DNA from 3 places in the Paenibacillus sp. 22594 genome. Region 2 is predicted to be linked to each of the others. Evidence: predicted binding sites of a transcription regulator. Region 2 holds the regulator's gene; each other region holds the start of a gene.

Region 1 (4,217 bases), on a different contig from region 2:
CTGGCCCGCGGCACCTTCCGTGACCGTACGCGTCCTGTGCTTGTCAATAACTGGGAGGCTACATATTTCGATTTCACTGCCGGTAAGATTGAAGATATCGCCCGTGCTGGCAGTGAGCTGGGCATGGAGCTGTTCGTCCTGGATGACGGCTGGTTCGGCCACCGGGACAATGACCGCAGCTCACTTGGGGACTGGGTGGTTGATCCGAACAAGCTGCCCGAGGGTTTGGAGGATCTGGCGCGGCGGGTGAATAAGCTCGATATGCAGTTTGGCCTGTGGTTTGAACCGGAGATGATTTCGCCGGACAGTGAGCTGTACCGGCAGCATCCCGATTGGTGTCTGCATGTACAGGACCGCCGCAGAACGCTGGCCCGTACGCAGCTGGTTCTGGACTTCTCACGCGAGGATGTCTGTCAGGCGATCGGTGACCGGATTGCTGCTGTGCTGCGGTCAGCACCAATCACCTATGTCAAATGGGATATGAACCGCAATATGACTGAAATCGGATCTGCACAGCTGCCGCCGGAAAGACAACGGGAAACGGCGCACCGCTATATGCTTGGGCTATATAGTGTTCTAGAACGGATCACCTCGGAATTCCCGGATGTTCTGTTTGAGAGCTGCTCTGGAGGCGGGGGCCGTTTCGATCCAGGGATGCTCTTTTACATGCCACAGACCTGGACGAGTGACAATACCGATGCAGTCAGCCGGCTCAAAATCCAGTATGGTACAAGTATTGTCTACCCGCTGAGCGCTATGGGCAGTCATGTGTCTGCGGTTCCGAACCATCAGGTTCAGCGCAATACATCTCTGGAACTCCGTGGCCATGTGGCCATGTCAGGCAATTTTGGCTATGAGCTGGATTTGACGAAGTTTACGGAAGAAGAAAAGGCGGCGGTAAAAGCACAGGTGGCGCTGTACAAAGAACTGCGTCCGCTTGTTCAGTTTGGGGAGCAATACCGGCTCCTGAGCCCCTTTGAAGGGAATGAGACAGCGTGGCTGATTGCGGCAGAAGATCAGTCAGAGGCTGTAGTGGTCTATGTCCGTACACTGGCTGAGCCTAATGATAAGCTGTATTACCTGAGGCTTAAGGGTCTTGATCCTAATGCGGATTATGAATGGCTGGAAGGCGGCGGTGTATACGGAGGCGATCATCTGATGTATGCGGGATTGCCGCTGCCTGCATTGCATGGTGATTTTCAAAGTATCCTGTGGCGTTTCCGCAGAGTGTAGAGCTAAGTGATTACTGCTGTTTAAGCAAAAGAGCCATCTGGGCTGCGTCCCGGATGGCTCTGTTTTTGCTGCGTGCATCACTCAAAAAAACTCTACAAACTCATTTACCGGCTTGCGGTAGCCGCGGGGTCTGATCTTGTGCTTGTTGTCCTTACCGATGGTAATAAGCATGACCGGTACCAAATTCTCAGGCAGGCTCAGGGTTGCCGCGAGGGCTTCAGAATCGAAACCGATCATCGGGCAGGTATCCCAGCCCTTGTCCTTGGCAATCAGCATGAACTGCATCGCGGACAGGGAGGCATTGCGGATCGCTTCATCGCGCTGAAAAGCGTCATTTCCAATGTAGGCGCCATTGATGGCTTCAATGGTGCCGTCAAATTCTTCCGCGCTCATAGCTCCCAGCATTTTCAGGCCGCTATAGATTTCCGGTGCCTGCAGATACGCATTCTTGTCTCCAAGCACGACGATGACGGCTGAAGCTGTGTGGATTTTATATTGGCCATAGGCTGCTTCACGGACTTTTTCTTTCAGCTCTTCATTGGCAACCACCTTATAATGCGCATGCTGCAAATTATAGGCTGAAGGGGCAAGACGGGCCAGCGAGAACATTTCCTCCAGCTCGCCCTGGGGAATCTCGATGCCCTCTACGAAGTTATTTGCTGATCTCCGTGCTTGAACCAATTCTGAAAAAGTACTCATGTTCATTCCTCCATTGTGTATGTAGTGGTTAATAATTATTAATAGCTGATATTAATAAATGAACTTACTATTAGTTACTTGCTAAACATATCACGGCATTTTACCTTCGTCAATGACTAAATGTAACGCTGCACTAAATTTTTTTACAAAAATGAGGGATATATCGAAATCCGAAGAAAAGAAGTGATTTTAATCACAAAATAAGGGTATAGAGGCAAAAAGATTGTGACATTTATTACATAGAGAATGTTATAATAATCACATTGATTTAGAGATTAATTATTTCGTTTATCTGCTAGTCCATCTTCTATATGAAATAAAGCTATTGTAAAGGAGCGCTCATTATGTCAGAAACCATTACGCAAACCAAAGCTTTTACCAAAGAAGATCTCCTGGATCAGCTCTTGAAGCCTGAGGTGCAGGAGTCCCTAACAACACTGGTGGAGCAGCTTCCCCAGATTACACAGCTGGTTGGTGCATTAACCAAATCACTTGATTTTGTGCAGGCTGTTGCATCGGATGAAGTGCTGAAAAGTGATACAGTGGGTGCTATCAAAGAGCTTGCCGAGCCTGTAGTAGATTCCGTTAAAACGATGGCGGCTACAGTGATCGAAGCCAAGGATCGTGCCAACGAGAGCAGTGAAACGATCAGCCTGTTCGGCATGATGCGAATGATTAAGGACCCCCAGGTGCAAAAAATGCTCCGTTTCATGAATGCATACCTGCAGGTCAGCGGCGAACGTAATCCACAAAAATAAGGACGGAGGAACATTACCATGTCAAAACATATCGTGATTCTCGGAGCAGGCTATGGCGGTCTTCTGAGTGCTATTAACGTGCGTAAATATATGAGTAAGGCTGAAGCTAAAATCACAGTCGTCAATCAGTATCCGACGCATCAGATTATTACCGAGCTTCATCGTCTGGCCGCAGGGAGTGCCTCGGAACAAGCTGTAACTATGCCTCTTACCAAGCTTTTTGCCGGAAAAGACATTGATCTGAAAATTGCCAAGGTGAAGTCATTCTCTGTTGACAACAAGCAGGTGCAGCTGTCTGATGGGACGGCGCTTACGTATGATGCCCTTGTGGTTGCGCTTGGCAGCACTACTGCATATTTCGGCATACCGGGGCTGGAAGAGTATAGCATGGTGCTGAAATCCGCTGCTGACGCGAAAAAAATCCATGCCCATATTGAAGAACGCATCCGTGAATACTCCAAGACGCACAATCCTGCCGATGCAGCCATTCTGATTGGCGGCGGCGGACTAACCGGTGTGGAACTGGTAGGCGAGATTGCTGATGTGCTGCCGAAGCTGACCAAACGGTATGGTGTGAATGCTCAAGATATCAAGCTGATGCTGGTAGAAGCTGGGCCAAAAATCCTTCCAGTGCTGCCGGATCACTTGATTGAACGTGCGGTAACCAGCCTGACTACCCGTGGGGTAACTTTCCTGACTGGTCTTCCTGTAACCAATGTGGCCAGCAATGTGATCGATCTGAAGGATGGCCAGCAGATTGTGGCAAATACCTTCGTGTGGACCGGTGGCGTGCAGGGCAACCCTCTTGTCGGTGAATCCGGTCTTGAAGTGAACCGCGGCCGTGCCACAGTCAATGATTTCCTGCAGTCTACCTCGCACCCGGATGTTTTTGTGGCAGGTGACAGCGCCGTTGTCTTCGCAGCAGATGGACGTCCATATCCGCCAACCGCACAAATTGCGTGGCAGATGGGTGAGTTGATCGGTTACAATCTGTATGCTTACCTGAATAACTCTGCATCTGAAGCCTTCAGCCCGATCAACTCCGGTACGCTTGCCAGCCTGGGACGCAAAGACGGAGTGGCGATTATCGGTGCCAGCAATACTCCACTCAAAGGATTGCCTGCCACCCTTATGAAGGAAGCCAGCAATATCCGTTATTTGTCCCACATCAAAGGCCTGTTCAGCCTGGCGTACTAATTATTGTCTATACTGTTTCTATAAAAAGCCCTAGAGGACCTTCAAGCAATTATCCGATCCTTATGCTGTAAGGATCGGATAGGCTTGGAGGTTTTTTGATCTGGAAAGGGTCAAGGAATTGTGTTAATTTACATAGTAAATCAATGAGGGAGTGGAACCATGAATAGTGTCAGAATTCAGTTAATGACCGATTTGCAAAGAATAGAAACAGAGCACTACAGGCTCCGTGAAGGCGAAGAGCATCAGCGTTTCATCTCCCTGATGCTGGAGTATATCGGAGATCCTCAGCCGGAACTGCGGGACGAGCTGATCTATCCGACATTCTATGAA
Region 2 (4,217 bases):
TCTTCAAAGTGCAGCTCCCTTTCCTCTGGATGCTTCATAGATCCTGTTCTTTTACCGTTTCAGCAGGCCCTCAAAGGTTTCCTGCGCCTTGCGGCGGATTCGTTCCTCATCTAAAGTCAGGCACTGTCCATGCTTCACAACCTGCTTGCCATCCACCCATACATGCTCAACATCCTTCGCACTCGCTGAATACACGGCATGGGAGAGCAGATCCGTATGCGGCAGGAAGTGCGGCTGGTCGATATCCAGGGCAATGAAATCAGCCTTCATGCCCGGAGCTAAACGTCCTGTGTTCTCGAGGAAAATCGACTGTGCGCCGTATTCGGTCGCCATCAGCAATGCTTCCGGTGCCGGTACAGCTGTTGGATCTCCGCTCACACCTTTGTGGATCAGAGCAGCCAGGCGCATCTCCTCGAACATATCCAGATTGTTATTGCTTGCCGCACCGTCAGTGCCCAGCGATACCTTGACTCCCGCACGCAGCAGCTCCGGTACCCGTGCTACTCCGCTTGCGAGCTTCAAGTTACTCCCAGGATTATGGGATACCCCTACGTTGTAACGTGCTAGAATCTCTATTTCTTCATCATTCAAATGAACCCCGTGAGCCACGAGGGCCGGGCGCGTGAACATCCCCAGCTTCTCCAGATGCGCTACCGGACGCAGGCCGTAATCAGCAGCATTCTGTTCGACCTCCCGCCGGGTTTCGGACATGTGTGTGTGCATAGGCAGGTTCAGATCATGGGCAGCCTGTACAAATTTCACGAAAAATTCAGGAGGACAAGTGTAAGGGGCATGCGGGGAAATCATCGTTGTGATTCTTCCATCCGCCTTTCCATTCCAATTCCGGGCAAAGGCTATCGCTTCCGCCAGCTTATGGTTCTGCACATCCTCCGGACAGAAGCCGATAACCCCGCGCATAAGCACGGCACGCATTCCCGACTGCTCAGAAACCTCAGCAACCCTGTCCATATGGTCATACATATCCAGGAAGGTGGTTGTGCCGCCCTTCAGCATTTCCAGCACAGACAAAGAGGTTCCCCAGTAGACATCATCTCCGGTGAATTTTTCTTCCATGGGCCACATCTTCTCCTGCAGCCAGTTCTGAAGGACCATGTCATCCCCATATCCACGGAGCAGAGACATGGCTGTGTGGCCATGGGTGTTGACCAGTCCCGGCATGAACAGCAGACGGCTGCCGTCAACGGTCTGTGTCCCTTCTTCAATGACAGGTTTGACTTCTCCTATGTATGTGATGAGATCATTTTCTATAGTCATATAGCCGCTTAGAACCGGATTTTCCGTACCCGGCACCAGAAATCGCCCATTTACAATTACAGTCTTATTGCTGCTCATTTACCACTTCGTCCTTTCCATCATGCAAATAATAGGCCAGACTCTGCAAATCGGTAGTAAAATCAGCGGCGTGAATCCGGATGTTGGACGGCGTCTTCAAAATCACCGGTGCAAAGTTAAGGATCGCCTCAATGCCTGAATCCACCAGAATATCTGCAACATTCTGTGCTTCACTATCCGGTACAGTGATAATACCGATGCGGATGCCCTGCTCGCGGATCGTGCTTCCTAGCTCTTCCATGGGCTGTACAATTAGTGAGTTGATTTTCTGGCCGACCTTGGGAGCATAGGAATCAAATACAGCAGTGATTTTCATCGTGTCCTTCAAGTAAGCATTGTAATTAGACAGGGCGTGGCCGAGATTACCTGCACCCACCAATGCCACGTTGATCTGCTGGTCAAGCTTCAGGATATGACGGATTTTCTCAATCAGATATGACACATCATATCCAATACCTTTTCTGCCGAAATCCCCGAAATAGGCTAAATCCTTGCGGATTTGCGCCGGATTCAGATCCAGCTTTTGTCCCAGTTCTTGGGAAGACACGGTGGAGATTTCACGCTTCAGGAGATCATTCAGGAAGCGCAGGTACACTGGAAGTCTGCGTACCACGGCCTCCGATATTTTATCCGATTTCATATTTTCTCCTCCTAAAAGTTTTATGAGCAATGCATCATAGTATTACTTCGTACAAAACTCACTTCGTAAGCATATGCCAAGTTTAGTGAGCATAAGTACAATCCATTCCCTGGCGCCTCAGCACGAACCAGACACCAGGAGAACGGAACTTCGTTGATCCTTGATTATATTTGAAATGATTGCAGGTTAAGATACGCTTCCGTCTTCAAGCCATTCCGCAATTCGCGGAACCATCTGATCCGTCAGCATATGCTCCATTTTGGGTCCAGGCAGAGAGTACAGGAAGTACTTACCATAATAAGATTCAATAACCCTGGTATCATATACTATAACAATACCCCGGTCTTGAGCAGTACGTACCAGCCGGCCGAAACCTTGCTTGAAACGGATAACCGCCTGGGGCACCGACAGCTTCATAAACGGGTTCTTTTTCTGTGCCTGAAGCAGCTCGGCCTTGGCCTCCGCAAGCGGATGGTTCGGCGGCTGAAAAGGCAGTCTGACAATGGCCAGACAGGTCAAAGCCTCACCGGGAATATCCACACCTTCCCAGAAGCTGCTTGTCCCGAGCAGCACAGAGGCCGCGCTGTCCTGAAAACGCCGGATCAGCTTACTCCTGCTACCGCCTTCCACTCCCTGCCCCAGTACAGTAATGTCCTCAGAGACGAGTGCCTCCTTCAGAGGATCATAGACCTGGCGCAGCATTTTATAGGAGGTGAAGAGCACAAGCATCCGGCCCCGAGTCGCCACAGCGGCCTCCGCCAATGAATGTACCAGCTTATCGACAAAACGGGCATCGCCCACACTGCCTTTGACACTGGGAAAATCACGCGGTATGACCAGAAGTGCCTGTTCACGGTACTTAAACGGAGATGGGAGCAGTGCTGTCATCAGCCGTCCTTGTTCTGCGGACTCGCCTAGTCCCAGATTGTCAATCATAAATTGAAAGGACTTATCTACGGACAAAGTCGCTGAGGTAAGGACTATGCTTTTCTTTTTATCAAAAAAGAGCTCTTTGAGCTGGGCACTGACATCGACCGGAACGGCATACAGCTGCAGCGACTTCCCGCGATAGTTGCCGCTGCCTTCCATCCAGTAGACGATATTCTCGTCGTTCAGGTTCATGAAGAACCGCACTTGCTCACGGATGGAGGCCAAATCCTTGAATAACCCGCCGATATCCGTCACCAGACTATCCGAAGACGATTGGCTCTCCGATTCGCGCATTTCACTGAGCATCTTGTCGCCCTTGCGAATAATATCACTTAGACTAAGATGAAGTGTGTTCTCAAGCGCAGCTAGTTCTTCCCAATCCCTGGGCCTGTTGCCCGGCAGAAGTCGGGTAACCAGTTGTCCGGCTTCTCCGGCAGCGGCGTCACTGCGTTCCGGCAGCAGGGCAAACAGCTTGTCACTTAGCGTGTCCCACGATTCCTTAACCGTAAGCAGATCCGGGTAGATCCTGTCGATCACACCGCTCCATTCTGCCGCCTGCTCACTGCCTGATGACTGCAGCGTTTGACGCAGAGCCGGGAGCTGGCCGCTCCGGCTGTCTTTATAGAGACGCGTAAGCGTATGGGCAACGGTGAAATATTTCATCTGCATGCCCAGGTGCTTGCCTGCAATATCCTCCAAATGATGGGCCTCGTCAATGACGAGGTGCTCATAAGCCGGAAGTAGCTGATGCCCAGCCTTGACGTCCGCGAACAACTTGGAATGATTGGTCACTACGACATCCGCTATCCCGGCTTCGTGCTTAGCCCGGTGATAATAACATTTGCGGAACCAGGGGCAGGAACGTCCTAGGCATGAATCCGTATCACTGGCCACGGTCTCCCAGAAATCACCGCCGCGGCCGTTCAGATTCAGTTCCTCATCATCACCTGACTGGGTCTGGGTCAGCCATACAATCATTTGTGCCGCAGTAAGCGCTTCTTCCCGCGGACTTGTAAAGTCCTTTTTGTTTATTTTATGTTCAAACTTCCGCAGACACAAATAGTGCCCTCTCCCCTTGAAGATTGCAGCCTTAAACGGGAACGGCACGACACTCGTCAACAGAGGGATGTCGCGCTCACGCAGCTGGTCTTGAAGGTTGATGGTATGTGTGCTCACCATTACCTTCTGGTCTGAGCGTACACTGTGGTAAATGGCCGGAAGCAGATAACCCAGCGACTTGCCGGTACCCGTTCCCGCCTCGATCAAGAGATGCTTGTCACCCTCAAGTGCCGCC
Region 3 (4,217 bases), on a different contig from region 2:
AGGTGACGTTGAAGGAAATCACGATCCACCAGAAGGAATGCTTACCCAGTCGTTCGTTCAGACGGAAGCCGAATACTTTCGGGAACCAGTAGTGGAACCCGGCAATAACGGCGAAGACGGCACCCGGAATCAGCACGTAGTGGAAATGCGCAACCAGGAACATGGTGTTGTGGTACTGGTAGTCGGCACTGGCCATCGCCAGCATGACCCCCGTTACCCCGCCGATGGTGAAGATCGGGATAAAGGCCAGCGTATACAGCATCGGGGTCGTGAAGGTAATCCGGCCTTTTCGCAGTGTAAACAGCCAGTTGAATATTTTAACCCCGGTAGGTACAGCTATCGCCATCGTGGTGATGGAGAAGAAACTGTTGACCATAACGCCTTGACCCATGGTGTAGAAATGGTGGGCCCATACCAGGAAGGACAGGAGCGAAATAATCAGCATACTGAATACCATGGAGGTATAACCGTATAGATTCTTTTTGGAGAAGGTGGCGATAATTTCGCTATAAATACCGAACGCCGGCAGAATAACGATATATACCTCAGGATGTCCCCAAACCCAGAACAGGTTCGCCCAGAGCATATCCATCCCGCCGTTGGCCATGGTGAAGAACTGGGAGCCGAACAGGCGGTCGAACATCATCAGCGCCAGGGCCACGGTCAGAACCGGGAAAGCGAAGACGATAATCACGTTGGTGATGAGTACGGACCAGGTGAACATCGGCATCTTCATCAGCTTCATGCCTGGTGCGCGCATTTTAAGAATGGTTACGATAAAGTTAACACCTGTGATCAGAGTCCCGATACCGGAAATCTGCAGCGCCAGGGAGTAGTAGTTGTTGCCGACTGTCGGACTGAACTCCAGACTTGCCAGCGGGAAGTAGGCCGACCATCCGGCATCCGGCGATCCGCCGATGACGAAGGAAATGTTGAGCAGCATGGCCCCCATAAAGAAAAGCCAGAAGCTGACGGCGTTCAGACGCGGGAAAGCTACGTCGCGTGCACCGATCTGCAGCGGTACGATCACATTCATCAGACCGATGATAAACGGCATGGCCATGAAGAGAATCATGATCAGACCGTGGGTGGTAAAGACCTCATTATAGTGCTGTGCGTCGAGGAACTTCATTTCCGGCGCTGCGGTTTGCAGACGCATCATCATCGCGTCCACGCCCCCGCGGAACAGCATGAGCAGCGCGGCCAGGATATACATGACGCCGATTTTCTTATGGTCGACCGTGGTCAGCCATTCGCGCCAGAGGTAACCCCATTTTTTGAAATAGGTAAGCCCGACGAGAATCCCGATAGTAGCAAGTGCGATACTGATCATGGCTCCGTATATCAAGGGTTCGCCGTGAACCTTAAATTTGTCTAAATCCATTAGGGTGGCTCCTTTCAGGTTGTTTCATCGAGCGGTACTTTAAGAATTGCTATCTTGCGTCTGTTCGTCTACCGGTGAGCTTGGCAGCGGCTGTTCGACTTCCGGATTCGGTTTGCTGTCGAACTCAGTCTCGCTGGAAGGCTCCGGTGAAGGATGGATATCCTTATTGTCCTGATGATCCATATTTCCGTTATCCATATCCATCTCCTTGCCTTCACCGCTCATATGCTCGCTGTGGTCTCCCGGAGGAGGGCTGAATTCCAGATGGGTGGAAGAATAAGTTTTACGTCCAAGATAATCGGTGGCGAGCAGGCCCTTGAATTCCTTCTCTGTAAGCTTCGGAGCCGTTTCCTTGACCTCTTTCACCCACTCGTCATAATCCTTGCTGCTCATGACAAGGGCTTCGAATTCCATATGGGCGAAGCCTTTACCGCTGAAGTTGGCATTCTTGCCAATATATGAGCCTTCAGTATCTGCGGAAAGATGAAGTGTGGTAAGCATGTCGCTCATCGCATACTTTTGTCCGGCAAGCTGTGGAATCCATAGGCTCGTGATGGTACCGAAAGAGTACATTCTGAACTCTACTGCCCGGTGCACCGGCATATTGACATAGTTCACGGTTTCAATGCCTTCCTCCGGATAGCTGAAATGCCATTTCCAGTTGGAAGAAGAGGCATAGATGACGAGAGGAGTCTGGTCTTTGTAATCTTCGGCCTGCTTCTCGACAGCGCTAGTCGTTTTGACTGTCACAACGGACAGGAAGGCCACAATAATGATCGGGATAATAATCCAGATCGCTTCGAGCACCTTGTTGCCCTCCTCATGCTCCGGAATGTATCCTTCATTGCTTTTATTGGCCCGGTATTTCACCAGCACGAAGATGTATAAGATGTAGACAACGGCCAGAACACCGAGCATCACGAGAATAGAAAGGATGATGGTGTCAGATAAAGTTCGTGCAGACGGCCCCTTCGGGTTCAGAACAGCGATTGAACTGCATCCCGGGAGGAGGAGAATGAGGCTGAGAAACAAAGCGTATAACGGTCCCTTTTTTTTCATATAGAACTCCTTCCTTCAATAGTTCTTTTCATGCACCGATCGTTAGCGGGCAAACATTAACCTGTATCTATAGTAAGAACTACTTACCCATAATGCAAAATACATATTTTGTAATTAAAGCTATAATCGTCCTTAAAAATGTCCATTAAGTTAAATATCTGTGATCAATTTGTTACAACATCCTTAACGTATGATAAAGATCACAGTAACGGTGCGCCTTAAGGTTATTTTAAGAATGTTCAAATTTTGTTCATAATTTCACAAATGTTACTATTTTCGTCACAAATATTTAAGCCGTAAAAGGCCCGGATTCATTGGGATTTGCTTACTATGACAGCATTCGACGAAGTTTGAGTTCTTTCTGAAAATAATGACAATATGTCATTTATCACAGCATAACAGTTACAACTTTTTCTGCTCGCGGTTACAATCTCTCAAATTACGTTATATCTATGTATGTTAAAGTAATAGATAAATATACATAGATTGGAGATTGTGTCGGTGGCTACTAAAAAAGTAATGCTCTTATTCATGTCATTATTCCTGTGCTTCGGTGTCATTCAAACAACAGTAAGTGCAGCGGGAGCGAACAAATCTTTGAAGCTGGGAGTAGGGGATACCTTAAGCGGCATCACAGCCGTTTCGCATAATGATACCTATTATGTTCCTCTCCGCGCTTTGGCGGCAGAGCTGAAGTGGACCCTCACCGGTCTTCCAGATGGCATTCAGGTCGAAGGCGGGGGGCGCACGCTCAGGCTGCTGGGGGATAATGGGGGAGCTAAGCTCCAGGATGGAACGATTGCCAAGGCGGATACATTTCTTCAGAACGGAACATTGATGGTTCCGCTGAAGATAAGCGCCTACCTCGGATATATCATTTCCTTTGAACCGGAGAAATATTTACTGCGCGTCTATGATGCCTCGGCAACCTTGGATGACGCAGGGTTCATAAGTAAATACAAGAGCGAACTGACGCCGCCTGTAACCCCCGAAGAACCTGCCAAAGAACCTGCGAAAACTCCTGCAGCCAAGCCGGGTACAACCTTATATCTGACCTTTGATGACGGACCGTCAGCAACAACGTCACAGCTGCTGGATATTCTGGACAAGTATGATGTCAAGGCCACGTTCTTCATGATTGGACCCAATATGAACCGTTATCCTTCCCAGGTGAAGCGGATTGTGGAGATGGGAAGTGGTCTGGGCTTGCATGGCATGACGCACCGCAAAGAGAAGTTCTATGCGTCTGCCTCTGCTGCGCTTGCCGAAATGAACGGGGACAACGCGATCCTGCGGAAGATCACCGGCCAGGGTACAACACTGATTCGTCCGCCATACGGCAGCAAGCCTTATTTCACCAAGACCTTTAGAGACAAAGTGCTGGGTCAAGGTTATCATCTGTGGGACTGGAACGTGGATTCGGATGACTGGAAGTACAAAGAGGATAGTGCCACCATCTATACAACAGTCATGAATCAGGTGCATAAGCTGCAACACTCCAGAACCAATCCGGTGATCCTGATGCATGACCAGAAAGCAACCCTCAAAGTGCTTCCGCGCCTGCTGGAGTCACTGAAGAAAGAGGGCTATACGTTCGAGATTATTACGAAGGATATCGAGCCGTTGAATTTCTGGAAGGACAAGCGTTAAGCATCTCTAGGGTTGGAACATTGAGGGACAACCGTTAGCCTTTATAATTTTGTTATAAAAAAAGGGCTCAACCAAAAATTATCGGTTGAACTTTTCAGCATGGTAATCGGATTCGATTCCATTC

What was found. Region 2 encodes Rex, which represses fermentation and respiration genes when NADH is low (regulators of the CRP and FNR family bind a similar motif). Its sites were predicted from a motif close to TTGTGAAATATTTCACAA; they were not measured.
Region 1: a site for Rex is predicted at 2,156-2,173, ahead of ACTJKB_RS26645 (DUF1641 domain-containing protein). Genes of this name have one in related genera too.
Region 3: a site for Rex is predicted at 2,690-2,707, ahead of qoxA (cytochrome aa3 quinol oxidase subunit II). Genes of this name have one in related genera too.

Annotation. Positions count from the first base shown of each region.
Region 1 covers NZ_JBQENA010000011.1:116,537-120,753, forward strand. Annotated here, with positions in the region: gene ACTJKB_RS26635 (alpha-galactosidase) at 1-1,233, shown strand, start outside; gene ACTJKB_RS26640 (nitroreductase family protein) at 1,315-1,932, opposite strand; gene ACTJKB_RS26645 (DUF1641 domain-containing protein) at 2,277-2,690, shown strand; gene ACTJKB_RS26650 (NAD(P)/FAD-dependent oxidoreductase) at 2,709-3,887, shown strand; gene ACTJKB_RS26655 (DUF2785 domain-containing protein) at 4,047-4,217, shown strand, end outside.
Region 2 covers NZ_JBQENA010000002.1:754,551-758,767, reverse strand. Annotated here, with positions in the region: gene ACTJKB_RS10245 (cell wall elongation regulator TseB-like domain-containing protein) at 1-7, opposite strand, end outside; gene ACTJKB_RS10240 (amidohydrolase) at 52-1,353, opposite strand; gene ACTJKB_RS10235 (redox-sensing transcriptional repressor Rex) at 1,340-1,993, opposite strand; gene dinG (ATP-dependent DNA helicase DinG) at 2,180-4,217, opposite strand, start outside.
Region 3 covers NZ_JBQENA010000004.1:573,896-578,112, reverse strand. Annotated here, with positions in the region: gene qoxB (cytochrome aa3 quinol oxidase subunit I) at 1-1,384, opposite strand, end outside; gene qoxA (cytochrome aa3 quinol oxidase subunit II) at 1,424-2,443, opposite strand; gene ACTJKB_RS16735 (polysaccharide deacetylase family protein) at 2,945-4,093, shown strand.